4 regions of the Halobacillus sp. ABH2_015 genome follow, and region 1 is predicted to be linked to each of the others. Evidence: riboswitches for the same ligand, from Rfam matches in the RefSeq annotation. Region 1 holds a riboswitch; each other region holds the start of a gene.
What was found. A riboswitch is a leader RNA that binds a small molecule or an ion and turns the genes downstream of it on or off. The one in region 1 is predicted to bind thiamine pyrophosphate.
Positions count from the first base shown of each region.

Region 2: it holds a riboswitch for thiamine pyrophosphate, as region 1 does, so the genes downstream of both, ACXAD6_RS10210 (YkoF family thiamine/hydroxymethylpyrimidine-binding protein) here and thiT (energy-coupled thiamine transporter ThiT) in region 1, are expected to answer to the same signal.
Region 3: it holds a riboswitch for thiamine pyrophosphate, as region 1 does, so the genes downstream of both, tenA (thiaminase II) here and thiT (energy-coupled thiamine transporter ThiT) in region 1, are expected to answer to the same signal.
Region 4: it holds a riboswitch for thiamine pyrophosphate, as region 1 does, so the genes downstream of both, thiW (energy coupling factor transporter S component ThiW) here and thiT (energy-coupled thiamine transporter ThiT) in region 1, are expected to answer to the same signal.

Region 1 covers NZ_JBSWUG010000002.1:1,168,628-1,175,844, forward strand. The annotation lists gene yfkAB (radical SAM/CxCxxxxC motif protein YfkAB) at 1-816, opposite strand, end outside; gene ACXAD6_RS06130 (SDR family oxidoreductase) at 1,016-1,900, shown strand; gene ACXAD6_RS06135 (alpha/beta hydrolase) at 1,878-2,624, shown strand; TPP riboswitch at 2,706-2,804, shown strand; gene thiT (energy-coupled thiamine transporter ThiT) at 2,892-3,458, shown strand; gene ACXAD6_RS06145 (phospholipase D family protein) at 3,559-5,004, shown strand; gene ACXAD6_RS06150 (YflT domain-containing protein) at 5,047-5,397, opposite strand; gene ACXAD6_RS06155 (DUF1028 domain-containing protein) at 5,533-6,414, shown strand; gene ACXAD6_RS06160 (hypothetical protein) at 6,433-6,804, shown strand; gene ACXAD6_RS06165 (hypothetical protein) at 6,923-7,138, opposite strand.
Region 2 covers NZ_JBSWUG010000002.1:1,917,139-1,924,355, forward strand. The annotation lists gene ACXAD6_RS10205 (hypothetical protein) at 114-1,043, opposite strand; TPP riboswitch at 1,262-1,362, shown strand; gene ACXAD6_RS10210 (YkoF family thiamine/hydroxymethylpyrimidine-binding protein) at 1,725-2,327, shown strand; gene ACXAD6_RS10215 (ECF transporter S component) at 2,324-2,902, shown strand; gene ACXAD6_RS10220 (ABC transporter ATP-binding protein) at 2,902-4,533, shown strand; gene ACXAD6_RS10225 (energy-coupling factor transporter transmembrane component T family protein) at 4,514-5,293, shown strand; gene ACXAD6_RS10230 (hypothetical protein) at 5,407-5,835, opposite strand; gene ACXAD6_RS10235 (GNAT family N-acetyltransferase) at 5,854-6,399, opposite strand; gene ACXAD6_RS10240 (sporulation protein) at 6,880-7,217, shown strand, end outside.
Region 3 covers NZ_JBSWUG010000002.1:1,268,940-1,276,156, reverse strand. The annotation lists gene thiS (sulfur carrier protein ThiS) at 1-84, opposite strand, end outside; gene thiO (glycine oxidase ThiO) at 97-1,206, opposite strand; gene tenI (thiazole tautomerase TenI) at 1,211-1,810, opposite strand; gene tenA (thiaminase II) at 1,807-2,502, opposite strand; TPP riboswitch at 2,612-2,719, opposite strand; gene ACXAD6_RS06760 (NUDIX domain-containing protein) at 2,764-3,204, opposite strand; gene ACXAD6_RS06755 (hypothetical protein) at 3,311-3,472, opposite strand; gene ACXAD6_RS06750 (hypothetical protein) at 3,565-3,813, shown strand; gene ACXAD6_RS06745 (hypothetical protein) at 3,864-4,097, shown strand; gene ACXAD6_RS06740 (2-thiouracil desulfurase family protein) at 4,369-4,827, opposite strand; gene egtD (L-histidine N(alpha)-methyltransferase) at 5,373-6,305, opposite strand; gene egtB (ergothioneine biosynthesis protein EgtB) at 6,302-7,217, opposite strand, start outside.
Region 4 covers NZ_JBSWUG010000002.1:3,312,514-3,319,730, reverse strand. The annotation lists gene ACXAD6_RS17190 (pyridoxal-phosphate dependent enzyme) at 93-1,052, shown strand; gene ACXAD6_RS17185 (PucR family transcriptional regulator) at 1,069-2,751, shown strand; TPP riboswitch at 2,840-2,949, shown strand; gene thiW (energy coupling factor transporter S component ThiW) at 3,029-3,517, shown strand; gene thiD (bifunctional hydroxymethylpyrimidine kinase/phosphomethylpyrimidine kinase) at 3,564-4,367, shown strand; gene thiM (hydroxyethylthiazole kinase) at 4,364-5,128, shown strand; gene thiE (thiamine phosphate synthase) at 5,125-5,742, shown strand; gene ACXAD6_RS17160 (aldo/keto reductase) at 5,821-6,723, opposite strand; gene ACXAD6_RS17155 (threonine synthase) at 6,755-7,217, opposite strand, start outside.

The sequences.
Region 1 (7,217 bases):
GTCCAGATCCTCATCATTGGTGCTGCATGGATAATAAGGCAGGGTGCCGAACAGCATCCACGTATCTTCATCGCGGTGATCAAGCAGACGGTTGATTCCTGTACGCATATCCTCAAGGCTCAGCGTTTCAAGAGCACTGGCGAAGTCCACCGGGTACATCGGATGGATTTCATGCCTTGCACACTTCATTTCCTTCACATGATCGTGGATCGCTTCCAGGTAAGGGAAGGTGCGTCGGTTCAGCATCGTTTCCGCGGATACCATCACGCCTTCATCCGCGAGACGCTGGGAGTTCTCCACCATCCGGTCGAAGAATTTCTTCCGGTTTTCCTCGGAAGGCTTGCGCTCCATGCGGGCGAATCCGGTGTGGATGAATTCTTCAAGCGTTCCCCAGTTATGCGAAATATGTAAAACATCAAGATAGGGGATGATCGGGATATAGCGCTCATAAGGAAGCGTCAAGTTGGAATTGATCTGTGTGCGTACGCCGCGTTCATGAGCGTATTTCAACAGGGGCAGCACATAGTTTTCGACGGATTTTTTCGACATCATCGGCTCCCCGCCGGTAATGCTCAAAGTCCTCAGATGAGGAATCTCGTCCAGTCGCTTCCGGATCAAATCCATCGGCAGCGCTTCGGGGTCCCTCTGCTGCAGGGTATATCCGACCGCACAGTGCTCGCAGCGCATATTGCACAGCGTCGTCGTCGTAAATTCAATATTGGATAACGTCATATGCCCGTGTTCCTTTACGTCCATGTAGGCTTCCCACGGGTCAAACTCAGGTGTAAGCTTCTGAAGCTTCATGTTGGTACTCATAAAATATGAAACTTCCTTTCTATTTAATTGATTCGGTCTTAACCTTTCCTATTCTAACATTATTCAAGCTCGAACTATACCATTCCTTCTTGACGAACGTGAAAAAGAAGCAGGAAACGCCTGCATATCGAAAAAGGAGTTTCCCCGTGTGACAACGAAAGGAAAAGGGTAGACGAATAGATAAAGGAGGACACCATCGATGCAGCCAACCGTTATGATTACCGGATCCTCCAGCGGATTCGGACAGCAGACCGCTGTGAAATGTGCAGAGAAAGGCTTCCGTGTCATTGCAACAATGCGGAATATGGAAAAAGCGTCGGTTTTCCAAAACGCAGACCTGACGGAAGACGTGAAGCAGAAGATTGAAGTGTGGCAGCTGGATGTCACGGATGATACCTCGATTGAACGTTTTAAGGAAAAAGCAGAACAACTGGAGCGGGTGGATGTGCTCGTGAACAACGCGGGCTATGCGGTAGGAGGGTTCCTGGAACAGGTCCCACTTGAGGAATACCGCCGGCAGTTCGATACGAACGTCTTTGGTGTTATAGCCGTCACGAAGGCTGTTCTGCCCGTCATGAGGCGCCAAGGGTCCGGAAAAATACTAAATGTCAGCAGTGTCAGTGGATTGATCGGTTTTCCGGGGCTATCGGCGTATGTATCGTCCAAGCATGCGCTGGAAGGACTTTCTGAAAGCCTGCGCTTTGAACTGCAGCCATTCGGCATTGATGTCGCGTTGATTGAACCAGGCTCTTTTCAGACGAATATCTGGTCGTCCGGTATGAAGCTTCCAGAGGAAGTACACAATCCTTCGTCGCCTTATGCTTCCTACATAAAAGGACTGTGGAGTGCCTTGAACGAAGAGTCACGGGCCCAGCCGGCTTCCGTCGCCGACCTCATGACAGGACTGATCCAAAAAGACAAGCTGAAAAAACTGCGTTATCCAGTCGGAGCGGGCGTCCGGACCAACGTGCTTTTGAAAAGGCTTCTTCCATGGGCATGGCTCGAAAAGGCGGTATTGAAACGGATATTAGGTTCCACCAAAACAAAAGGAGGAAAACCAGATGGCCGAGTACAGCATTCTTGATGGGGCAGAGGAAATCAAATACGAGGGCAATGAGGTGGGGATACTCGTCTCCCACGGGTTCACAGGGACGACCCAGAGCATGCGTCCGCTCGCAGAAGCATACGCACGCGAAGGCTATACCGTTTACTGTCCACGGTTGAAAGGACACGGCACAGCACCGGAGGATATGGAGACGACGTCCTATAAGGACTGGATCGAATCAGTGGAGAGCGCCTATCAATGGCTGAATGAACGGTGCAGTTCTATATTCGTCGTCGGTTTATCCATGGGAGGAACGCTTGCCCTTTATATGGCCGGTGAGCATAAGGACATCCAGGGGGTTATTCCGATCAATGCAGCAATCGACATCCCGGTGATGGAGGAGAGTGCGGCGACAGACGAACGTTTTCTTGATGCCATCGGCTCCGATATTAAAGACCCCGGCCAGGATGAACTGGCCTACGACAAAACACCGGTCAAATCCATTACCGAAATCACGGTCTTAATGGATCAGGTGAAAAAGCGGCTTGATACGATTCACTGCCCGATTCTGGTTTTCGTCTCGGATGAGGATCACGTCGTCCCGCCCAATAATTCAGAAGTGATCTTTGATTCGGTCTTTTCGGAGCACAAGGAGCTTGTCCATTTGGAAAACAGCTACCATGTCGCAACACTGGATCATGACCAGGATTTGATTGTTGAGCGCAGTCTGGAATTCTTCCAGATGTATACGAATACAAAATAGACTCCATTGCCCGGGAAATAAGTTTTGTCATCGGAGAGAAGTTTGATATAATAGAAGCATAGCAAGAAGAGTAATCGGTACAAAGCCTACAAGGGGAGCCTAGCGGCTGAGAGTGAACCTCGTTCAGACCCTTCGAACCTGTCAGTTAGTACTGGCGCAGGGATGGCGGCTTTTTTGATGGTGCAATGCATTCGGGATCCCTCCATCAGGAAGCGTCCCTGTCTGCATTGCTTTTTTTGTGTCTTTTTTTAAAGGAGGAATGCTGGAATGAGAAACCGCAGAGTCCTATTTTTAGTAGAAATTGCGATCTTTTCCGCATTAGCACTACTACTGGATATCCTTCCGTTTTTATCATTTAAATTATGGGCCCAGGGCGGTTCCGTTTCGTTTGCAATGGTGCCGGTCTTCATTATGGCCTTCCGCTGGGGCGTGAAGGGAGGCGCGGCGACTGGACTGCTGCTCGGCATCTATCAGATTTTGACCGGTGCCTATATCATCACCCCTTTGCAGACGCTGTTGGACTACATTGTGGCGTTTGCGGTGATCGGTGCGGCAGGAATCGTGGCCAAACCGCTTTGGAATGCGATCCGCTCCAAGGAAACGAAAGCTCTCGTCGGGTGGATCATCGCGGGATGCTTTATCGGCAGTGTACTCCGCTTCTTCGGTCACTTCGCAGCAGGGATCATCTTTTACGGTGAGTTTGCGCCGGAAGGACAGCCGGTCTGGCTGTACTCCCTCGTTTATAATGGCGGATACATGCTGCCTGCGTTTATCTTAAGCGCCATCGTAATCAGCCTTTTGTTCATACAGCGTCCAAAGCTGCTGCTTCATTAAATGAGGAAAGTCTTCTGCCCCTGCGGTAGAAGGCTTTTTTTTCCATGTTTGAAACACCCCCGGGTAGTGAAAAGACAGGCAGAGACCAGGGGGGATAAGAATGAAAAGAATAAAGGGGTTATTAAAGAAGAAATGGGTCTGGCTGCTGCTTTTGATCGTGTTGATCCTTTCGGTCATGATTGCCTATCATACCTCATGGAAAGCGCTCCCGGAAGGCGTTTCCTACGAGGGCGGTGTCCATCAGATGGAGGATATCGAGTTTTTCCGTGACCTCTCCTATGAGAATCAAGAGGGGGATACGGTTCATGATCTTCAGGTTTTTGAGGAGATGTATGCCACTATAGGGGAAGCGGATGATTTTATTGTCGCTGATATGTTTCTTTTCAACGGCTACACGAACGGGAAAAATGAATTTCCCGAAATCAGCAGTCGTCTCGTGGACGCTGTATTAGAAAGAAAAGAAGAAGTGCCTGACCTTGAAGTCGTGTTTATTACCGACCAAATCAATACCATTTACGGCTCCTATGAATCGGAAACGATCCGCCGCCTGGAAGATGGCGGGGTGAACGTCGTCTTAACCAATCTGGACAAACTGAGAGATTCCAATCCGTTATACTCCAGTGCCTGGCGCCTGCTGTTTTCATGGATGGGGACGGAAGGGGACGGATGGATCGGCAACCCGATTGCCAAGGAGGCCCCTGACGTGACGCTTCGATCCTACATGAAGCTGTTGAATATCAAGGCGAACCACCGGAAGCTGCTTGTGACTGAGGATTCAGCCGTTGTATCCACAGCAAATCCTCACGATGCCAGCGGGTATCATGAGAACGTTGCTTTTAAAATGGAAGGGCCGATCATTGAAGATATTCTGGAAGCAGAAGAAGCGGTGGCCCGCTATTCCGGCGGGGAATTCATCGACTACAGCAGCTATGAATGGGAAGAGCAGGAAGGACCGCTTCACACACAGTTCGTGACCGAAGGAAAGATCTATGACGCCGTGCTGGAAAAGCTGGAGGACGCTGGTAAAGGGGATGACGTATGGATCGGGATGTATTATTTAGCTGATAAAAAGGTGACCGCCCGGATCGATGAAGCGGCCAACCGCGGGGCTGAAGTACGCATCATTATGGATCCCAATAAAACCGCGTTCGGCCATGAGAAGCCGGGGCTGCCCAATTTGCCGGTGGCTGCCGAGCTGAAGAACCTCGGAAATGAGAACATCAAGCTGCGCTGGTATGACACGAACGTCGAGCAGTATCATACGAAAATGCTGTATATAGATGGGCCGGATGATGACGCCATCGTCGCCGGTTCCGCCAACTATACGAGAAGAAACCTGTCCAACCTTAACCTGGAAGCGGATGTCGTCATCCACGGGCCCGGGGAGGAGGTGGTCTTCCAGGAGGTCAACGATTACTTCACGAGGATCTGGTCCAATGAAGACGGCCATTATACAACCGACTATGAAACCTACCAGGACAATCTGACGTCCATCCGCTATGCTACGTATTATCTGCAGAAGTGGACATGGTTTACAACTTATTAAACAGAAGCCCCTGACGCATGTTTTGCGTCAAGGGCTTTTTTATCAGGAGAGAATTGCCTGAGCTTTTGCAGGATTGGTTATGATAAGAAGTACTTTTCCTTCATCCAGGTCTTCTTCATATTGTCCAGCTTCTTCTTTGGAGAATCCGATTTCCTGCATCTTTGTGCGGAGCTCATCGCCTTTTTTACTGAAGATATTCGTGATGACGCTTTTCGCATCCTGCTCGGAAGCACCAATCGTATTCGCATTCACACTCTTCGAAATCCGTTCGGTCCGGTCATCATCATGGGACAGGATGTAAATCTCTTCGTTATCAATGCCTTCGTTCTTCAGTTTTTCTACCATATCCTTCAACTGTTCATCATTTGTGTATTCACGTACAAGTGGTTTCATTTTTTTCACTGCTCCTTTGTTTATATCATGTTCTACAGTGAAATTACCCGTTATTTTCTATTGTTAATCGGAATATGGGAAGAGAAGGAAATCTGAATGTGTTGTCGAATGGTAAGGATATTGGAGGGAAAAGAGATGAACAATCAAATCATTGCTACATTTTCGATTGCCGCCTGTGACCCCGGCCGTGAGGAATGGGGCGTGGCCGTACAGTCCAAGTTTTTAGGCGTCGGCTCCGTCGTTCCATGGGCGAAAGCAGGTGTGGGAGCGGTGGCCACCCAGGCTTTTGCCAACCCTGCCTACGGTCCGGAAGGGTTGAAACTCCTTGAGGCAGGGTTGTCTGCGGAGGAAGTCATCGAAAAGTTAACGGACGAAGACCTTCAAAAGGAAGACCGTCAAGTCGGAGTTGTCGACCGTTCCGGTCAGGCAGCGACTTTTACCGGGAAAGACTGTTATGACTGGGCTGGGGGAATCACAGGGAAGCATTATGCGGCTCAAGGAAACATATTAGTAAATGAAGAAACGGTGACCCATATGGGACATGCGTTTGAACAATCGGAAGGCCCCCTGGCCGAACGTCTCATTAGAGCCATCCAAGCGGCGCAGGAAGCAGGGGGAGACAGCCGAGGAAAGCAGTCGGCGGCCGTGCTCGTCGTTCGTGATCAAGCAGGCTACGGCGGACTAAGCGATGTCGCTGTAGATCTCAGAGTGGACGATCATCCTGAGCCGATCAAGGAACTTGAGCGGATTTACCAGCTGCACCAATTGTACTTTGGTGAAACGAAGGAAGAGGATGTCCAGCTGATCGATGAAGATGTAAAAAGGGAAATGGTAGGCCATTTAGTCCGTCTTGGCTGCCTTGAAAGTAAGGAAGTTGATGACGAGGTGTTCTATGAATCCTGGACGACGTACCTGCATACCGAAAACTTCGAAGGTCGTGAGCTGGACCAGGGGAAAGTCGATCGGAAGGTGCTGGATTTTATGAAGAGTCAGCCAGGTAAAAGCGAAAGAAGATAAAGGAAGAGGGGATGGGGCATGGAGGTCGCAGCGATTACATCGGCCGTTTTATTTTGTTTCGTGGCTGTGTTTCAAGTGTTACTCGCGTCCGGTTTTCCGCTCGGGGAAGCGGCCATGGGGGGGTCCCACCGCGTCCTGCCGGCGAATTTGAGAGTCGCCAGCGCACTGAATGCCCTGCTGTTGGTTTTTATGGCCGGTATCGTTCTTCAGCATGCATTTCAATTCTCTGATCTGCTCCGATTTTTACCCACTACGATTCTCATGTGGGTAATCATCATTTTCATGGGCATCAACACATTGATGAACTTAATCTCAAGGAGTAAAAAGGAACGTCTGATCATGACTCCTGTTTCAGGCCTGTTGTTCATCCTATGTTTATGGGTGGTGTGATTTAAGGCGTCTCTTTGAGATAGGGAGAATGATCAACATAAGGGTTCCGGTTATTCTTACCAGCACCGGAACCCTTATTTTAAGAGAAAGCTACATAGCGATCCTTCGGGGGATCAAATCAGGACGTCTCTTTGCGGATGTTTACGTATTTTTTTACATAGATCAACAAACTTAAAATAAACAAGGCTTGAATCAATCTAGTCAGCAGTCCGACCGAAATATGGGTGTTTATCGAGAATAGAAGGAGGGGTTTTTCTATATGAAATCCTAACAAAATATGGATAAAGTTGTAGATTCCTGTCAGCCATATGAATACAAGCAGTGTTTTTTTCATAGTGGTCACCTTCCATCATGGTTTTATAAAAGAAAATTTTCCCTGTTTATATGGTAACATTACCCATTTTCTGTATACT
Region 2 (7,217 bases), 750 kb from region 1:
CAAGGATGACCACAAAACCAGCACTTGCTGCTCAGTAAAGCAAACAGGATCCCAATAACCTCTCTTTTTCCAACATCTACGTCCGACAGAGGCGCTACAGCCTCTCTTCCGTTTTACCATTCCCCTTGAAAAGCATGGATAATTTTCCAACGCTGAACCGCCGTAATTCCTTTCCACTGTTGTTCAGCTGCAGCAAAAGCTTTTGTTCCGTCTCCCCAGTCCCAGCTGATATCCCAGATGCCTTCTTCCTTCAGCGTTTTCAAATAATAACGGATGTTTTCCAAAACTAAAGGTTTGTATTTAGCATACAACGGATGCTGTGGGGACGATATTATGTCAGTCGGAAGCGCACCGTACCCACTTCCCCATTCCGAAGGATCCTGACTGAAACAGTTCTCGCCTAACGTAAGAAGGTGGGACTGCACCTGATCAAGCCCGTAAGGCATTTGATTATGGACGAGTCCTTTATGCTTGTCCACGGAGATTAGTAGATTTTGAAAACACTGCCATTCGTGGAAATCCATCTCACTGACACTCATCAAATGTTCAACAGCTTTAACGGCTCCAGCCACACCCGTTTTCCAGGCTTCTGTATCCCTTTGAGAGCAGTCGATGAGAAAACCGGCCAATTCCGCCCCCGGGTTAAACATCCAGTTGGACTGCACCCCTTCCCTCCACGACCACCAGGGCGCATGAGGAAAATGGTTGACTTCAGGAATAACCGAAGGCCACATCCCTGATTGACGATCGTATGAGCGAAGGAGGTAGGAAACCATCTGTTGAAGCAGCGGCTCTTTGGAAGATACATTCAATTCAGCAAGCACTTGGGAAGCTGCCCATGTGGCCATTGGAGACGAAGCTGGAAGTTGAAAATCCGGCTCAATTCCGTGACCAAAACCTCCATCTTCATTTTGGAACGCACTCAAGTATACGAGGACCTTTTCTTTAGGACCTCTTTCAAAAAGTGCTTCCCATCTGGCTGCTTCCAATGGACGTGCATACCGCTTCATCCACCTGCTTGTGCGATTCATGTGAGTGTTCATATCTGTCTTCCCCTTCCCATTGATGGTATCCCTTGTCTTCTGATTGTCCGACTCTTTTATTCCACTCAAGATATGACAGATTCTATTATCTTCAGCGTATCACGATTGGAAGATTTTGAAAATGAACTCTATCATTCGTATTCATAAAAAGGAGAATAAACATTTACAAATATTCCAACATCCGCTACGATAGAGTCAATACAAAAAACTGTATACATATGAGGCACTAGGGGAGCTGCTGCGAGCGGCTGAGAGGATGATCCGACCCTTGGCACCCGAACTAGATAATACTAGCGTGGGGAAGTGCAGCCGTTCTATCAATCAGGCCTTTACAGGTTTTATTCATCGATCAACGGACTGCATTCCCATGGGATGCAGTTTTTTTGTGTTTGGGTCTGTTATTGCTTGGTGTTGTTATTTAACATGTGAGCTCCTATCACCCCTTTCTGTCATGGGATTTGCAGGAGGCGGCCTTGGGAATGACTCCCTTTCCACGGGGTACCGTGAGCCTCCTCAAACTTCGTTCCCCGCGGAAAGCGGACAATTTTCTCTGCCATCCCATGCTCTGAGTAAACAACGGGCCGGACCCCTAATTCCAGACGGAGACGATTTAGTACTCGTTTAAAATAACAACAACAGACTTTAACAGAGCTTTGTGTTTAAAAAAAGGAGGAATGATGGATGAATCAAGTTTGTGGTACATCGAAAATTGCTGGATGTTCGTTTTCCATACATCCGATGAGTGATGAGTTTGCGGGTATAATTCTGGAAAGCTTAAAGGAAGTGGATACATCTAAAGTATGGCTCGATACCGATGATGTCTCTACGACGGTACGGGGGCGGATGGAACATATTTTTGATGTGACAAAGGCTATCCTTCTTCATGTATCCAAAGAAGGTGTTCATGCGGCTTTTCATGCGACTTATTCAATCGGGTGCCCGGGAGACTCGGCTGGAGACACGTATATGGCTGAATCCCTGCAACGGAGGAATGAAGACACTTCCCGCTCGATTACCCAGCCATTAGCAGCTAAGTTTTCGCTCTATCCAATGGGAGGGGACAGTTATATGGATACAATATACAAGCAGATTGAAGCGATGAAATCGAAGGGCATCCAAGTGACGCCCGCCCACTATTCTACAAGACTTGACGGAGATACCCATACGGTTTTCGAAGGGTTGGAAAACGTTTTCCGTGAGACAGAAGCTTCAGGGTCGTCTCACACCGTCATGACTGTATCGGTGTCGGTCAACAGCCCTTCCTCCAGGGGGAGCATCTTATGAAAAACTGGAAACTCAAAGAAATCGTTGTTCTATCTGTCTTGTCCGTCGTTTTCGCTGTCGTCTATCTCGCTTTCCTGCCTGTTGGAAAACTTCTCTCAGGTCTCTTTGGTCCAATCGGATATGATATTATCTTTGGTATCTGGTTTATCGTATCCATCATTGCCGCCTATATTTTACGCCGCCCGGGCGCAGCTTTTCTCTCTGAAACCATCGCAGCGACAATTGAAGTTCTGCTCGGGAATGCTTCCGGTCCCCTATTGATTCTAACGGGAATGATTCAGGGATTCGGAGCGGAAAGTGCGTTTGCTCTGACGCGTTACCGGTCTTATCATCTTTCTGTACTCATGCTCGCCGGCGTGATGGCTGCCGTTTTCAGTTTCGCATGGGGGTATTTCCAATCTGGATACGCTGCGTTAAGTGGTGGATACGTCGCTGCCATGCTGATTGTCCGTATGGTCAGCGGCGCTGTGATTTCCGGAGTATTGGGTAAAGCCGTGGCTGACGGACTTGCCCGTACCGGCGTCCTTTCCAGTTTTGCTCTCGGGCGGGAATTAAGAAAGAAGAAGGCTTCCTGATGAAGACGGCTGTACAATTGGAAAACCTGACGCTTACGTATGAAGAAAATGAAAAAACCGTATTGACGGATATCACCCTCTCCATCGAAAACGAACAGGACACCCTCATCCTTGGCCCGAGCGGTTCAGGAAAAAGCTCGCTTGTCCAATGTATAAACGGGCTTTACCCGGAGGATTTGGATGGCGAGATGAATGGGCGTGCTGCCATTTACGGACGTTCAACAAGCGACTTCAAACCGGGAGAGCTGGCTAAAACTGTTGGAAGTGTTTTTCAAGACCCCGAAACTCAATTTTGTATGCTGACCGTCGAGGATGAAATCGCCTTTGGTTTAGAAAACCTTCATGTACCTGCTGAGGAGATGGAACACAAAATAGATGATGTCCTTGCACAGGTGAATCTACTGGATAAAAAAACGTCGTTCATCCATCACTTGTCCGGCGGACAGAAGCAGAAACTGGCCCTTGCCTGTGTGCTGGTGATGGAGCCGGACATCCTTCTCCTGGATGAACCGACAGCTAATCTGGATCCGCAGTCTGCTCGTGATTTCATTACTATTCTGACTTCCATAAAAAAAACTAGAAGTCTCACCTTGATTGTGATCGAACACAGATTGGAAGGATGGCTGGAACTTCTCAAGCATGTCATTGTACTCCACTCCGATGGCGGGATTCTTACAAAGGGGCCGTTAAAAGAAGTCATCAATAACCAGGGCCGCGCCATCCACAATCAGGGGATCCGGCTTCCCTATGCTGTGCAGTACAGCATAGACGAAGACTGCCCTCCTCCCTATCCATTTACCCTGGAGGAGTTATCGCAGCGGAACATTGAAGTTCCATCAAATGTTCGTGACCCGAACAGACGCGGAAAGGCGCTCTTGGAATTATCCGATGTCCAGTGGAAACATATTTTAAAGGATCTCACTCTCTCCCTTTATGAAGGAGAATGGATTGCTGTGGTAGGGGCGAATGGAAGTGGAAAATCCAGTCTTTCCAAAATAATGGCCGGCATCACAAAGGCGGACAGAGGCACAGTGACTTGGAAAGGGACATCCATGAAAAAATGGAGAGCGGACAACTTACGGACACAGGTGGGGTACGTTTTTCAAAATCCGGAACACCAATTTGTAACCGATGAAGTGTTCGAGGAGATTGCTTTCAGTTTAAGGCAGCGGGGAACACCCGAATTGGAAATACGCCGGCAGGTTGAACATCTGCTCTCCCTGTGCCGATTGAATGGATTAGACAGGCATCATCCTTATCAGTTAAGTCAGGGGCAGAAACGCCGTTTAAGCGTGGCCACGATGATCGTGGAAAATCAATCGCTTCTTTTGCTGGATGAACCGACTTTCGGTCAGGATGCGGTCTCGACCCAACAACTGATGGCTCTGCTTGAGCAGCGCTTTCAACAAGGGACCACCTTATTGATGATCACACATGATATGGAGCTTGTTCACCAATATGCGACAAGGGTGATTGTGATGGAACAAGGAAGGATCGCTTACGATGGTCTCCCAGAACATCTTTGGAACGATAACCGACTTCCGGATTGGCCTGTTGAACCTCCCCTTCCTGTTCAACTGAATCGATTATTAATAGAAAGGAGCCGCTTTCATGTCCCTTCATACTCTTAATCCTGCCATGAAAGCCTGCACGATAATCGGACTCGTCTTTGTACTCGCCTTCTTATTCGATCCTGTAACCCCTTTCGTCTTCACAGGATTTACAATCGCTTTGACACTGATTTTCGGCAGGTTTCGGAAACGAGTATATGTCCTATACCTCTCCGCGTTCACCGTATTCGCCTTCGGCATGCTGTGGACGACCATTGCCTTTGCCGATGCACCAGCAAGTCCCGACGAGACTATCCGCCTTGCTGGGTTTCTGTTCCCAAAAGAAGATTTATTGATGGCTCTGGCGCTTTCCTTTCGTGTAATGGCCTTTGCCGCCTTATCTCTTTTGTTTGTATTTACGACAAACATGGTTCATTTCATATTAAGCCTCATTCAACAACTGAAACTGCCTCCCAAGCTTGCATATGGTCTGATGGCAGGATACCGTTTCCTTCCAATGATGAAAGAAGAATTCGATCAGATTCGGGCGGCCCACCGCATACGAGGAGTCACAGAATCCAAATCGCTCAAAGGAAAGTTTAAACAGTTGCAGCGCTATTCCATCCCTCTTTTGGCAGGCGCTGTCAGAAAAGCAGAACGAACAGCTGCTGCCATGGAGTCCAAAGGATTTACGGGGGAACGGTCACGTACGTTTTACAGACCGATGAAAATCAGCGCAAAGGACTGGGGGTTTCCTCTACTCATGTTTACGGTGCTGGGGGCATTGATCGTTCTGTCTATTCACTTAGACTATTTCCAATGGTACAACGGCCAGTTTTAAATCCATGTCCAGCTGGATACCTTCCCGGATATTATTAGAGAAGGATAGAGAGGGCGCCCACCCTCTCTATCCTTCTCTCCACTTTAAATAAAGCGCTTACCTATAACGACGAATTATTCTTCGTCGATGATGGACCGGATGTATGAGGCATCGTTTTGTGACAACTCCGAAAACCGGATACTATTCCACGTCTGTCCACTACGAATTCCAAGCACAGCCCTGTCTTCTTCAAACCAAACCCTTGCGTCCAGAATGCCGATGGACCGTTCCGGACTGATCAACTTCAAGGTTACATCAGGATTTTCCATGTCCACAGATGCCCCTTCCACCGGTTTTTGATGCAGCAGAATAGTGAGCACCGTATCCAGTTCAGCCTGATGTTCTCCATTATGAAGTGTGGCAGCCGTTTCTTTATTCTCCCCTGCTTTCACGGCAGTCAACGTATAGGAAGGTGTGTCACCAACATATACAGCAGCCGCATACCCTCCACCAAAAATAAGTCCAATACCGGCGATCCATAATAAAAGTTTCCCTATGTTCATTGGTTACACATCCCTACTTTAACGTTTACTGAATTCGGTACGCAGGATGGAATACATATAGGCATGATGATTTTCTCCATTTTGAAACAGGTAGCCCCGCAGCAGGCCCTCTCTAAGAAACCCCGTTTTCTCAAGCACTCTGGAGGAAGGAGTATTCGCCGGAAAGGTAACCGCTCCCACCCTGTATAGTCCTAAGTCATCGAACGCATAAGCTAGAACACGTGAAACGGCTTCCGTAATCAATCCCCTCTTCCAATAGCCGGGGTGCAGTTCATACCCTATTTCAGCTTTTCTCCCCCAGAGGCTTATATGACTCAGCCCCACCGTACCGATAAACTTTTCTTCTTCGCTGAGCAAAATGCCCCATCGGACAGCCTTTTCAGACTTAAATTGTTCTTTAAAGGTTTGAATCATTCCGTCAGCCTGATCCCGGTGGGTGAGCGAAGGCATCCCTATATACTTTGTCACTTCGTCTCTGGACAAGATGTGAAAATAGTCATCAATATATCCATCAGTCATTTCCACAAGACGCAGCCGTACTGTAGTCAATTCCTTAAACTCCATATCGTTCCCCCATCCGCCATCCTGAGCCTGTTCATCTGACTTTCAATCCCTTATATTCGAAAGGATACCATGCTGCCTGCCTTGTCATAATCGTTTATACGTACATAATAGCGGGGATCACTGGTTGACCCTTGCGAACCGGGCATTTCCATTACGACAGCCTTATGATGGATGACTCCTGTTCTTTTATTTGAAAACAGATAGGAAAATAAATGATTCATTTGCATTCAAGCATCTTCTTGACTTCTACTTTATCATAATTTTCCAACAACTATAACCCTGCCATATGGAATCAAAGAAGAATAGAATAAAAGATTGACGACTCCATGAGGTTGGAATATTATACAAGTGTAGACAGCTGAAAGAACGCTAACCAGCTCTTCATTATCTCGTGTGAAAAAACGAAAAAATAGCTATTCACCACTCACATCCATCCCCGGATGGAGTCATTTATTCTGATCATGAAGGAGAAATCAGCCTATGCTTGCCAAACTTTTCAGCTGGATCAAAACCGGATTTCCTCAAGTGGATCTAGTCTTATCAGGGAACCAATTCAAACCCGGCGATTCAGTCCAGGGCTCTTTTCACGTAAAAGGGGGACTCACCCATCAAACCATTCAACGTCTGGAATGTGACTTATTTAAAAAGGAAGCAGGAAGAAAACCAGCTTTTATACAGCCCATTACAACCATCTTAATGAATAGAGAACTTGATTCCAACGAAGAAACTGAGTACCCATTCCATTTCGTCCTGCCTGAAGACATGGAACAGACCTCTCCCGATATCGCCTATGTTCTGCAAACGAAACTTGTTCTCGG
Region 3 (7,217 bases), 100 kb from region 1:
CAATTGAAAGTGGCTCAGAAGCGTACGGACATCAGCCAGGTGGTCAGGAATCTCATGCCACTCGCCGTTAATTTTCACATTCATGATGATCCTCCTTTATAACGTGATGAAGCTTTGTCCACTCGTCACCCAGTCCGGCTCCACCGGCTTCCCTTCGATTTGGTCCGCCACCAGCGTTCCAGTCACCGCCGAAAGCAGGATGCCGTTCCGGTAATGGCCTGTCGCCAGCCACAGCCCCTCTTTTTCAGGATGTGGACCGACATAAGGAATGCCGCTTTTCGTCTGCGGCCGGATTCCGGCCCACGTAGCTTCCATTTCGGCATTCCGAAGTGAAGGAACGAGGCGTCGGGCTTTTTCCATCAATTGAAAAAGGCCCTCTACAGTAACGGACTCGTCGAAGGAACCCACCTGTTCAGTGGCGCCGATAACGAGGCGGTTTCCCGCCTTCGGAACGATGTAGCAGCCTTTTGTGAAAAGGGTCCCTGTGATGAGCGGCCGTTTCGTCCGGACAGAAAAGCACTCCCCTTTGACCGGGTACGTTTCCACAATGGTGCGTTCAGCATTCAAAAGCGAAGCACTCCACGCCCCGGCCGCTGCGATGACCGCATCCCCTGTATACGTGCCTCCGATGGTGTTGACTCCAATGATCCGACCGTTTTCTTCCACCAAACCGGTGACGTCCGTGTGTTCCAGGAAATCCGCGCCGAGCGCTGCGGCCGAAGCCGCATACGCTTTTGTCAGCTTTGGTGCGTCTACCTGTCCGTCTTCCGGCAGGTATAATGCTCCTGTAATCCTGTCGGAAAGAGACGGCTCTGTATCACGCATTTCATCACGATCGATCCACCGGGCTGTTTCACCGACCGCTTCCTGCGATTTCCCCAGCTGCTTCCACGCTTCCTTTTCCTCATTCGTAAGGGCAATTTTATACAACCCTTTCTGCTGGAGTCCGATATCCACCCCGCTGAGTTCTTTCAATTCAGCTGCAAGAGAAGGAAACATCGCCCGGCTCGTTCTCGCCATTTGAAAAAGCGGATCGTCCCCTTTCCATTCGGACTGAGCCCCAAGCATGCCGGCGGCGGCGCTTGATGCTTTCTGTCCAGTTTTCCCCCGGTCGATGACGAGGACTTTTTTCTGCCGCTTAACCAGCTGATACGCAATAGAATTCCCAATCACTCCACCACCCACAACAATTGCGTCATAAAACATCCCTTCATCTCCTTCCCAGTCGGTATTGATAACGGCGGACCGCCTTTTCCGCATCGTCTGCTAATAGAATGCCGGATAGTACAGCCGCTCCCGACGCTCCAAAGGGCTGAAGACGGCTGACATTTTCCGGTGTCAATCCCCCTATCGCGGTGACAGGCAGCGAGACTGCCTGTGTGACCCTCTGCAGAGCCTCGAGCCCGCGTCCCGCCGATCCAGGCTTGGATGCTGTCTCAAAGACATGTCCGAACAAAATAAAATCTGCTCCCCGTTTTTCTGCAGTGACAGCTTCTTCTACAGAATGGACCGAACACCCGGCGTTTAAAAAAGGAAAAGCCCGCTTAACCTCTTCGACCGGAAGACTGTGTCCGGCCAGCTGCACGTGAGGCACTGCTTTTGCCACGGCTACATCCACCCTGTCATTGATGACGAGCTTTTCGGTTGGAAACCCAAGGTCTGTCAAAGCATCTACAGTATCCGCCACTTCACTTGCGGACCACTGCTTTTCACGAAGATGGAAGAAATCAATCATCGGTTCAATCGCAGCCACCCTTGTGCACAGTTCCTCCCTGGACTGCCGCCCTGTGGAAATGACGTGCAGTTTCATTCACGTCCGGCTGCGATCGACTGTTTTAAATCAAACGGCCATTCCTCCATACGGTAAGCCATTTCCCAGAACATATATTCATACTGACTGCTGATGATAAACAATTCCTTCATCCGGGATCTGCCGGCATCTGTTTTCGCTTCAGCCAGTTCATCAAGGCGCTCGATCTGCTCTTCTACAAGCGTCCGGAACCAATCCCCTCCGTAAGCCGCAATCCATTCCTGATAGACCGGTTCTTCCGGTGACGATTCTTTCAAATGTTCGCCGACTTCATAATACAGCCAGTAGCACGGAAGAATCGTCGCAATCACATCCCCTAAGTCCCCGTTATACGCTCCTCTGTACATATGGGACGCATACGCATAGGCCGTTGGTGACGGTTTGAACTGCTCCCGCTCTTCCTGCGTAATGCCCAGCTGCTTCGAAAAATTCTCATGAAGCCCAAGCTCAGCTTCATACGTACTTTGAGCATGAGACGCCATATTGGCCATGACAGCCATATCTTCAGACTTTGCAGCTCCCAGTGACTGGACACGGGCAAAATGAGACAAGTAATACGAATCCTGAAGCACATAATAACGGAACTTTTCGAGAGGAAGCGTTCCCTCTCCAATCCCTGTGACAAAAGGATGGTGAAAACTTCCCTCCCAAATCTCATCCACGGCCTTTCTGATTTCTTCTGAAAATGTCATATCCACTCTCTCCTTTGTTGAACGATCCGCCACTGATTTTTTCCACTAAAAAAGCCACTTTCCCCGGCATAGGAAAAGTGGCTGATATACATTTATTTTCATAGACATGTATAGGTATCGGCCACTTCCCTACGCTGGTATAAACCAGATCAGGTTCCAAGAGTCTTAAAGCATCACTTTAATCTCAGCCTTTGAGAAGGCACCCCTAGTGGATCGCTCGTTATTCAATTCCCTTTCATCGTAACACGTTAGAATTTTTTGTCAAAAACAGATTTTCGACTGCCGTTCCACGGCTTTCTGGATACTGTTGGCGGTCCATGGAGGAATCGGGACGGGACTCTCGTTCAGACCCGGCTCGACCCAGACCATGTCCCCCACTTCTTCCGGACTCTTTATATAGGGCTCTCCTGTGAAATCCGTAGTCAAAAACACGATATTCAGAACCTGGATATCCCCGATTAAAAAAGAATTGCTGTGTACATAGGTAAGGTCCCCATCCAAAGTGAGGCCGATCTCCTCTTTAATTTCACGGCGGACGTTATCTTCCAGCACATCAAGGGAATCCGGACTGAACTCCATTTTCCCTCCAGGCAGCGAATACAATCCTCCCGCGTGCTCCTCTTCCGGTGACCTTTGAATAAGTAGAATATGGTCCTCTTTCATAATGGCCGCTTCTACGTTTATGATATAAGAATACGACATATACAAACTCCTTCCCCCACCAAATTCGACACACCGCTTCAAACTCCTCCCCTTCATGAAGAAAAGATTTTTGAGCATATTCATTGTGTCTCTTTATTATAAACCGTTACACAGAACGGATAATAACGTCTTTGACTTTCTGCATCGCTCCATTAATGGCAGAAGCCTTCAGGGAAGCGAGGTAGACAACGACACCTGCTCCTTCTTCCACCTTACCAAAGCGCTGGATATCCACGATAATGGTCCTCTGCAGGGAAGGACAAGTCATTTCATTTCATTCTAAAAACACCCGCCCTTTTCAGGACGGGTGTTTTTTTATGCTCATCTCAGGTAAAATATGGCTCGGAGAGGAGGAAAACAATGACACAACTGAAAGTCCTTTCGGCGTGGAACATCCTTCCCGCTGCGCTTTTGATCACTGCCGGATGGTTTCTGTTGGATGACAATCCATCCAACACCTACACGGGATCCCTCTTTCTTATCCTGTTCTGGACAGTGAAAAGCGGACTGGACGCCTGGAGGTATCACTTGATCCGCCAAAATAAGCATGCCATTTTAAACTTCGGCTTTACCGCTGTCAGTCTTGTCTTGTTGTTTTATGTCCTCTAAGGGAAGGCAGCATTTAAAGAGAATCATCCACTTATAAGGAGCGGATACATATGTTAAAAAAGATTCGAATCCTCTTATCAGTCATAATCATCCTTTTGTCCGGCTACGGATTATGGACAGATAAATCAGGAGACCTTTTGTCTTTCACTCTCGCAGGTTTAGCCATTCTTATGGTTATCCTTGGCCTTGAAGAACAAAAAGAAACAACTAAAAAGCGTGCCTCCATTTATTATGCGGTCTCTGTTTTCTGTCTGTTTACTTCCATAGCCGGATTCATCCAATAATAAGAGTCCCTTTAGATGAGATCCCTATTCCTGCAAACGCGACTTAAACATCCTAGACCGCATAAGGGAAGGCGACGTGGAGTGTTCGATGGTGACGCCTGCGGAAAAGCATGAGGTGAAGATCCACTTGGGCAGGTGGTTTTCGTACCCAAGTCAGCTGAGGCCGTGCCCGCGGCGGGCATCCACCGATCAGCGGAGCGTGACAATCGCAGTCCCCCCCCTCGAGGAGAAAAGCTTTTTCTACATGAGGAGAGCCCCTGGAGAGGGCTCTTTACACCAACGTATGGATAAAATCAATTTCACTCATCACCTGTATGCCGTTCCGTTCAAGCAGGGCCGCCGTGACCCCTTTTCCGGTAACCTGTCTCCCGCTGAACGTGCCGTCATAGACGAGGGTACTGCCGCAGGACGGGCTTCCCTCCTTCAACACTACCGTATCAATCTGCAGATCTCTTACCGTTTCCAACGTCAAATAAGCCCCTCTTATGTACGACTCTGTTACATCGGTTCCTGTCTTTTCCATTACACGGGCCCGGCCTTTCAGGACATCCTCTCCATCACCGCCGATAATCTCTGCCGGAGGGCGCGGGACCATGAATCCTCCCAGCAGTTCCGGGCAGGCGGGAACCGCTTTCTTTTCCAATATTAATTTTTGAATTTTCTCCTGGAGGCAGTCGGTGCCATCGTAGCGCACTTTCATACCAGCCAGACAGGAACTGATCAAAATCACCCTTCTTTTCCTCCCTTTATCTTTTATTAAAGCTCTGTTAAAGTCTGTTGTTGATATTTTAAACGATTACTAAATCGTTTCCGTCTGGAATTAGGGGTCCGGTCCGTTGTTTACTCAGAGCGTGGGATGCCAGGGAAAACCGTCCGCTTTCCGCGGGGAACGATGAGCCTCCTCGAACTTCGTTCTCCGGGGTCTCCCCTTGTTCCTTTTTCCCGCAGGAGTCTACCTGTTTTCCCTGCCATCCCTTTCGTAGTGGTGTAACGGACTTCGGTTATGTCCTTTCTAACTACCCTTCTTTGAAGAGGCGGCCTTGGGAATGGCGGGACTCCTGTGGGATGAAGGTACATCGTGAGACCCCGGAAGGCGCTGCCTGAGGAGGCTCACGGTACCCCACGGAAAGGGAGTCATTCCCAAGGCCGCCTCCTACAAATCCCATAACAGAAAGAGATGATCTGAGCTCATATGTTAAATACCAACACCAAGCAATAACAGAGCTTTATTAAAAAGAAAGTCCAGACCCTGCTGACAGAGTCCGGGCCTTCCACCTAAACCACTTCCATCAGACAGACACTAAAATACTCTCTTTCATCTGATACGACACGCTGAAGCAGAAAACCGCTCGATCTGCCCAGTTGAATCATATCTTCCGGATCATATTTATAGGAGTTCTCTGTATGGATTCTTTCCTGCTTTTTCATCTCAATGGTATACCCGCCGACGGAAAGAACCTGATCCCTGACGCTTTCCAGGTGCATTTCAATTCTCCCGGCAGTTGAATTATAAAGAGCCACATGAGAAAAACTCTCCACATCAATCGATGCTCCATGTTCACGATTCATCCTTGTGATCAAGTTTTTATTAAACGCTGCGGTCACCCCTGCCGCATCATCATAAGCGGCTTCTATGATCGTTTCGTCTTTTTTGCGATCAACTCCGAGGATCAGCTGATCGCCGGGTTGCAGGAGGCTTCGGATATTTCCGAGAAAACGCTCTGCCTCCTCCGGTTCAAAATTTCCGATCGTAGAGCCTGGGAAGAAAACGACTTTCTTCTTCCCCTTCAAATCAGGGAGTGTAAACGGCTGTGTATAGTCCGCACTGACGCCTTGAATATGAATCCCCGGATACGATGTCTGCAGCTGAGTCACCGTATCCGCCAGAAATTCTTCAGAAATATCGATGGGAATATAGCTTTCAATGTTCTTCACATGATCCAGCAGAATTTTCGTCTTTTTACTGCTGCCGCTGCCCAGCTCAATCAGGGCGGATGGTTCATGGAAAACGGATTTCCATGCACTCAGGTTTTCCAGAAGAATCTGCGCTTCTGTCCGTGTCTGGTAATACTCCGGCAGATCTGTAATCTGTTCAAACAGCTGTGACCCCTGCTCATCGTATAAAAATTTAGAGGAAATCCATTTCTTTTCTTCTAAAAGACCGGTGAGAATATTGGATGGCGCCTTTACATTCAAATGCGTCTTCATACATCCTCCGCCAATCGGATACCGCTGAACTGCCAGCGCATCTGCGGATGGAAAAAGTTCCGGTACGTCGCCCGGATGTGGGACTGCGGTGTAACACAGGCGCCTCCACGGAGAACGATCTGGTTCGCCATGAATTTGGCATTGTATTCACCAAGAGCTCCGTCCAGTGGTTTATTTCCCGGGTAGGGAACGTATGGGCTCTGTGTCCATTCCCACACATCGCCGTATGCCTTTTCGATCGTTCCATCTCCCTTATAAATGGAATGCGGCTGATACTGCTCATGCTCCATAAAGTGACCGTCCACCTCAAGCGCTTCCATGGCATGCTCCCACTCCTGTTCTGTCGGAAGCCTGTGCCCGGACCATCTCGCATACGCGTCGGCTTCGTAAAAGCTGACATGGCTGACCGGAGCATCCAGATCAATTTTCTGCAGACCGGAAAGTGTGAACATGTGCCATTCCCCGTCTTTATTCACCCAGTACTGAGGATGCTTCCACTGATGTTCCTTCACCGTTCCCCAGCCGTCCGAAAGCCAGTGCTCGGGCTGTTCATAGCCACCTGCCTCCATAAACTGCATGAACTCCCCGTTTGTTACCGGCCTGTTGGCAATGCGGTACGGATGAAGGTACGTTTTGTGGCGCGGACCTTCATGGTCAAAAGCAAACCCCTCCCCGTTATGACCGATTTCCGCGACCCCTTCTTCGAATTCAAAGAACGAAAGCTCAGGAGCACGGCCATAGGAAGCATCCACCTGCTCCTTGAATACCGGATAAAGCGGGTTATAGGAAAAGTTGTATTTGATGTCCATTAAGATGAGCTCCTGGTGCTGCTGTTCGTGCTGCAGACCGATTTCCACAAGCCCGTCAATATCTGCGTCACCGACACGTCCGGCAAGCAGGCGGCTCATTTCC
Region 4 (7,217 bases), 2.1 Mb from region 1:
AGATTCCCCTCTCTGCCCCTTTTCCGACTATCAATCCATCCCCTATAATAAGTAATAATCAGAATTTTTTATCTATTTCAGGGGGGGATTCTTTGGAACAGCTGTTGTTGAGAGATGTGTGGAAAGCGAGGAAACGTATCGGGAGCATCGTGAAACCGACGCCGCTTGTGTATTCGGAGTATTTCTCCGACCGCTCAGGGCAGCCGGTTTACTTGAAAATGGAACAATCCCATCCTACAGGATCTTTTAAAATAAGGGGGGCGGCAAACAAGCTGCTATCTTTAACAGAAGATGAAAAAAAGCGTGGTGTGACAACATTTTCTACAGGAAATCATGGAATCGCCACCGCCTACGCAGCACGGCAGATGGGTATTCCTTGTACGGTTTGCCTATCCCGTCGTGTTCCAGAAGCGAAGCTTAGACGTCTGAAGCGTCTGGGGGCGGATATCGAACGGACGGGGGTCAGTCAGGATGAAGCTGCTGTTCGCTGCAGGGAGCTGGCATCTAAGTATGGAATGACGATCGTCCAGCCCTTTGATGACCCCGAGGTGATTGCTGGACAGGGAACCATCGGTCTTGAATTGATGGAACAGCTTCCTGAACTGAAAGAAGTGGTGATCCCGCTGTCCGGAGGCGGCCTTTTATCCGGGATCGGATTCGTTTTGAAAAAGATGGATCCTGCTGTTTCAGTCACCGGGGTGACGATGGAACGAAGTGCCGTCATGCAGGCCAGTCTGAAAAAAGGGGCGGTCGTTAGGCTGGAAGAAGAGGATACCCTGGCCGATAGTCTGCTGGGTGGCATTGGTGAGGATAACCGTTATACATTTTCTATGACCCGGTCGTTGATGGATAAAGGTGTGCTTTTACAGGAAGACCGTATTAAAGAAGGATTATACAGTCTCCTTGATCATCATAAAATTATCGTAGAGGGTGCAGCCGCTGTTGGAGCCGGCTATCTCCTTGATCAGCCGATTTTGGAAGGGCCTGTGGTCTTGATCATTACGGGAAACAATGTAGATACAGATACGGTTCGAACGTGGATGGACAACTGAAAAAGGGGGAGTGGGGATGGGTGTACCTGTGGAAGAGGTATTGAAGCTGCCGATGTTAGAGAAAGCGAACGTGCAGACGCCTGTTTATGAGCGTGATGTGGAGTGGATCTCTGTCATAGAGACGCCTGTCGAAAATTTTGTGAGAAACAATGAATTTGTTCTCAGCACGGGAGTGGGATGCGGGGAGGATATCCCGGCCCTGGAGGCCTACGTGAAGGATGTCATCCGGTCAGATGCTTCCATTCTGGCTTTTGCCACCGGCCGTCATTTGTTTAAAATCCCTGATCGTATCATTGCTCTAGCTGAACAACATGAGCTCGTGCTTGTGGAAATCCCCTGGGAAGTACGGTTTGCGGATATTCTTCAAGGCGTGCTGCAGTTAATCAATGATGAGAAACAGAAGATTCACAGGCATGTCGAAGGGATCCGTCAGGAATTGATCAATTGCGTGCTGAATGGGAAGGGACTTCAGGAAATCACGACCATCCTCTATCAATACACAGGGCTGCCCAATGCCATCAGTGACCATTTGAAGCACATCCGGGCCAATCAGCATTTTGATTCTTCCCTGATTGAAGCGTTGAACGGGCGTAAAGAAGCGGTTGTTTCTTTAATTGAGCATCCTTTCCGTGTGGAGCACCCGCTTACACATTTTATAGAAGCTTATCAAATCGGTGAAGAATGCTGTTATCAGCTTACGATTCTATCCAACTATAAGAAACAGGGATATTTGTTGTTTCAGCCGGAAAAGGACCAAGAGGTAACAACAGAGATGATGACGATTCTTGAGCACACGCTGACCGCCTGTGCCCTTTATTTCGTGAAGGAAAATGCCATCGAAATGACAGAAATCCGTCTCAAGGATAACTTTCTTTTGGAACTGGCGAAGCAGGAGCAGCGCATGGACAAGCAGCTGTTGTCGAAAGCCAGGCTTCTCGGCTATGATCTTGAGAAACCTTACGTCTGCTTTGTCGGAGAGGTTCTGTTCCATCGGCCGGCAAGCCGTTCAGTAGGAAACGATGGACAGCTTCCCTCTTCTTCTTCTCTACAGAGCCGCAACTATTACATCCAGAAGGAGGCCGCTTATGCCGGGCACATGGTGGGACGGCAGGTGATGACGACCTTTGATGAAGAGAGAGTCATCATCTTTCTGGAGGCGGATAAAGCAGGCAGTGAGGAAGCAGCGAATCAATTTCTGGACCTTGTCGAAAGGCGTTTGTTCGAACTGCTGGCTGGTGTCACGATCCAATGGGGGATTTCGTGTCATAAAGAAGGGTATCAAGTCTTCCATCACAGCTATGAGGAAGCGCGGACAGCCCTGCAGATGGGAGAGCAGCAGAACGAGGCCGGGGGCCGGACATTCTTTAAGGAGACAAGGATGAACAGGCTTTTGATGGCCTTATCCCATAAAAAAGAAATCGAGGATATTGTTCAGGATACTCTCCAGCCCCTGATTGATTATGATCAGAAAAGGCAGGCGGAGCTTCTTCATACATTTATGGTTTATAACAAGTACAACAGCAATGTCAGCCAGACATCGAGGGCACTGAATCTGCACCGGCAGTCCCTTCTGCACCGGCTGAGGAATATTGAACAGCTGACGGGGTTGTCCTTGTTGAACGCGGATGATTTATTTTTACTGGAGCTGAGTGTGCGGCTGTGGCTCCTGAAAAAAGTAGAGAAGCCCGGGCCGCAGTGAACGGAAGTCTTTTTGCCTGGCTGCATGAGGCAGGAGATGATGACAGATTCAACCAGTTTTGTTATGATGGATGCAAGTGAATAGATTTCAAAACTACTAGGGGAGCCTGAAGAGGCTGAGAGGAAAGCATGGACGCTTTCTGACTCTTACGTACCTGATCTGGTTAATACCAGCGGAGGGAAGTAGTCACATGATCGTCATTGATCGACTTCTTCTATCAAAACCAGGTCCCCGGTGGACCTGGTTTTTTATTTTATTCCCAGGAAGGAGCTGACTGATGAATAAAACCAGAATTCTTACATTCATGGCCGTCCTTGTGGCCGTAGGTACACTAGGCTCGCAGTTTTTATGGTTTCCCGCTGGAGCAGCCAAAGCCTACCCTGTCCAGCACGCCGTCAATGTCATGGCAGCCGTAATGCTCGGTCCGATTCCAGCGGTGGCGGTCGCTTTTGTCATCGGCCTGCTGCGTTTTCTGCTGGGACTTGGGACGATTCTGGCTTTTCCCGGAGGTATGTTCGGGGCGTTTTTTGCCGGTGTATTTTATAAGGTTTATGCACGGAAGCTTTCTGCAGCAGCAGGAGAAGTGCTGGGCACAGGTGTGATTGGTGCTCTGGCCGCCGTTCCCTTCGCCAGCTGGTTCATGGGAAGCTCAGCAGCGGTCTTTGCGTTTCTTCCGTCGTTTCTAGTGAGTAGTCTGTCAGGAGCGGTCATTGCTGTGTTCCTTTTATCAAGAGTGAAGGTGGAAAGCCCGCTCCCGCAGTCCTGATGAAATCCAATTGAAAAGAATGATTGATAGGAAAGGAAGTGGTTCAATGAAACCCGCATGTGTATTAACAATTGCCGGTACGGATCCAAGTGGAGGAGCCGGCATCCAGGCCGATTTGAAAACATTCCAGGAATTGAAAAGCTATGGTATGAGTGTGGTGACTTCGGTTGTCGCCCAAAATACGACAGGAGTCAAAGATGTGCATCATCTCCCTGACTCCTTCATCCGTGAGCAGCTGTTTGCGGTAAGTGATGATATGCCGGTGCACGCTGTGAAGACAGGGATGATTGCCAATAAGGAAATGATGCAGGTCATTAAAGACTGGATGCAGACCATCGATGCTCCGTATATTATGGACCCTGTCATGATTGCTCAAAGTGGAGATCCGCTTGTAGAGCAGGAAGAACAGATCTATTTAAAAAGGCATCTTGTACCAGAATCGACGCTTGTCACCCCCAATATTCCGGAAACAGAAACCCTTCTCAATCGAAGGATCCATCATGAAGAGGATATGAAGGAAGCAGCTGTGGAAATTGTAGAACAGCTGGGAGCCGGTGCTGCGCTTGTAAAAGGCGGCCATTTAAAAGGGAAAGCGGTCGACTTTCTATATGACGGATATGAGCTGCACACCTTCGAAGAAGAACGGATTGATTCAGCGAATACCCATGGCACAGGCTGCACGTACTCGGCTGCTATAGCCGCTTATATGAGCCAGGGATATCCGCTCGCGCAGGCGGTAGAGAAGGGCAAGCATTTTGTGACAGAGGCTATTCGCCATTCTTTCGATCTTGGTAAAGGGGACGGCCCGACCAATCATTTCGCTGTACGCAGGGAGGTTTTTCATCCATGACACAAACATTGATCCAGAAGCTGCGGAGTGAACGCCCTTTGATTCATAACATTACCAATGCAGTCGTCATGAATTATACAGCCAACGGCCTGCTTGCTCTCGGCGCTTCGCCGATTATGTCGAATGCCGTTCAGGAAGCCGGGGATGTCGCTCGTTTGGCAGACGGCCTTCTGTTGAATATCGGCACATTGAACGAGCAGCAGGTGGAAGCGATGCTGGAGGCGGGAAAAGCGGCGAATGAAGCCGGCGTCCCTGTCGTTCTGGATCCTGTAGGAGTCGCTGCCACCTCCTACAGGGAAGAGGCCTGTAGGAAAATATTGTCGACAATTCATGTCGATGTGATCAAAGGCAATGCGGGAGAACTGGCTTTCCTTGCTGGAGAGAAAGTCGAAACAAAAGGGGTGGACTCTGGAGAAGCCTCCAATACCGATGAGATTGCTCTCAAAGTTTCTGAACTTTATCAGACGATGGCTGTCTGCACAGGCAAAACCGATGTGATCGGGTATGAAGGAGAAGTCTTCAAAAACGATACAGGACACCAATGGCTTTCAAAAGTCACAGGATCCGGATGTCTGCTTGGTGCCGTTCTCACTGCGTTTCTTGCCATTGAAGGAGACCGCGCAGGAAACGTCCGGGCCGGTCTCTATCATTTTGGTAAAGCAGCAGAACAGGCCGCTTCTCACCCTCATGTGTCAGGACCCGGGACATTTGTTCCTGCGTTTATCGATGCTCTGGGAGCAGAAGAGGAGGCGGACCGGTGAATTTGGAACAGCAGCTCAGAAAATATTTGATCATGGGCAGTCAGGACTGTGACAGGGACCCTTTATCCATCCTGGACGAAGCGATTGAAGGGGGCATTACGGCTTTCCAATTCCGGGAAAAAGGGGAAGGGGCGCTGCAGGGGAATGAAAAATATCAGCTGGCGGCTGCATTGCAGCAGCGCTGTAAATCCGCCGGTATTTTATTCATCGTAAATGATGATGTGGACCTTTTCCGCCGATTGAACGCGGAAGGCATCCATGTCGGTCAGTCGGATGAACACGTCAAGGGGATCCGGGAGGCACATCCTGATGCGGTGATCGGTCTGTCCGTCTCCGACCTGGATGAATGGGAAAACAGCCCCGTTGATCTCGTTGATTACCTTGGAGCAGGACCGGTCTATCCTACAACGAGTAAAAAGGATGCCAACCCGGTTTCCGGTACGGAATGGATCAAAGAATTAAAAGATAGACAGCCGGACATGCCTGTGGTCGGCATCGGGGGCATCACGACGGAAAATGCACACAGAGTGATGGAAGCCGGCGCATCCGGCACAGCTGTCATATCCGCCATTACGAAAGCGGAGGATATCCGGAAGGCTGTTGGAGAGTTATAAACGCTGAAAAGGACCGGAACGACGCGATGACGAGCGTCGTTCCGGTCCTTTTTATAGAATCAAACGTTTGTAAATGAATTACGGTACATCATGGCCCATGGAGCTCTGTAGAATTTCAAACCACTGATCATGAGTAAGGGTGTAATCCAGGCTTCTAACGGCACCGGCGATCCGGTTCTTTTTACCGGATCCGACGATCGGCATAATCCGGGACGGATGGTTCAAAAGCCAGGCATACATGACTTCATCTATGCCCTCGGCACCGATTTCCTCCTGGATCTTCGCCAGTGTGTCTCGCAGCCGCACGGCTTTATCATCGTTGGATGTAAAGACTTCTCCGCCGGCCAGAGGGGACCAGGCCATGGGCGCGACGCGTTTCTGCTGACAAAGGTTTAACGTACCGTCTTCAAAGTTTTCCAGTTGGTAGGCGGAAAGTTCCAGCTGGTTGGTTACAAGAGAAAACGGCAGATAGGATTCAAGCATCTGCCATTGATGATCCTTGAAATTGGACACACCAAAGGTACGTACTTTTCCTTCTTTCTGCAGCTGAATAAAGGCCTCAGCTGTGGATGCAGGGTCCATGAACGGGTCGGGACGATGGATCAGCAAAGTGTCTACATACTCTGTCTGAAGATCGGTAAGCGACTGTTCCACCGACTTGATGATATGTTCTTTCGTCGTATTGTAGTGATGAGACATATGCTCCGGGCGGTTTTCTGAAGGAAGTACGATGCCGCACTTCGTTACAATCTCCATCTGATCCCTGAGAGATGGCTTCAGACTGAGTACCTCTCCGAAAAGCTTCTCACAAGTATAGCTTCCGTAAATATCAGCATGGTCAAATGTCGTTATGCCTTGATCGATATTGTGTTCAATCAAGTCCAGTGTCTCTTCCTTCGATTGGTTCCAGTCGGCTAAACGCCATAATCCGTGTACAATGCGTGAATAAGAGAGGTCTTCTGCTATTTGTATGCGTTCCATTCTATCCCAACTTTCTTTAAGAATACTTTCATCATACCTTTCTTTTCAAAGTGTCACCAGGTTGAAGGATTGGAATATCAAGGTTTACGGTGTCCGGATATTTGATGCCGGCTCCGGTATTCAATACGACGACGTGCTCTTCTTCCTTGATCCAGTTCTTCTGACGCAGCTGCCGGGCAGCAGCAAAAGCAGCCGCACCTTCCGGGCAGACGAATGTTCCCTCCATTTCCGCCGCCCGCTGCTGTTCTTCCAGAATCGATGATTCAGATACAGCAGCCGCAAAGCCATTGGACTCATAGATCGCCTCCAACACAAGGAAATCACCGATGGCTTTCGGAACGTTGATTCCAAACGCCATCGTATCTGCATCCTCCCAGAAATCGGACTCTGTCCGTCCCTCTTCCCAGGCCTTCACAATGGGGGCACAGCCCTCTGACTGGACAGCAGCAAGTCGCGGCATCCGCCCGTCTTCTACCCATCCCAGTCGCTGGAGC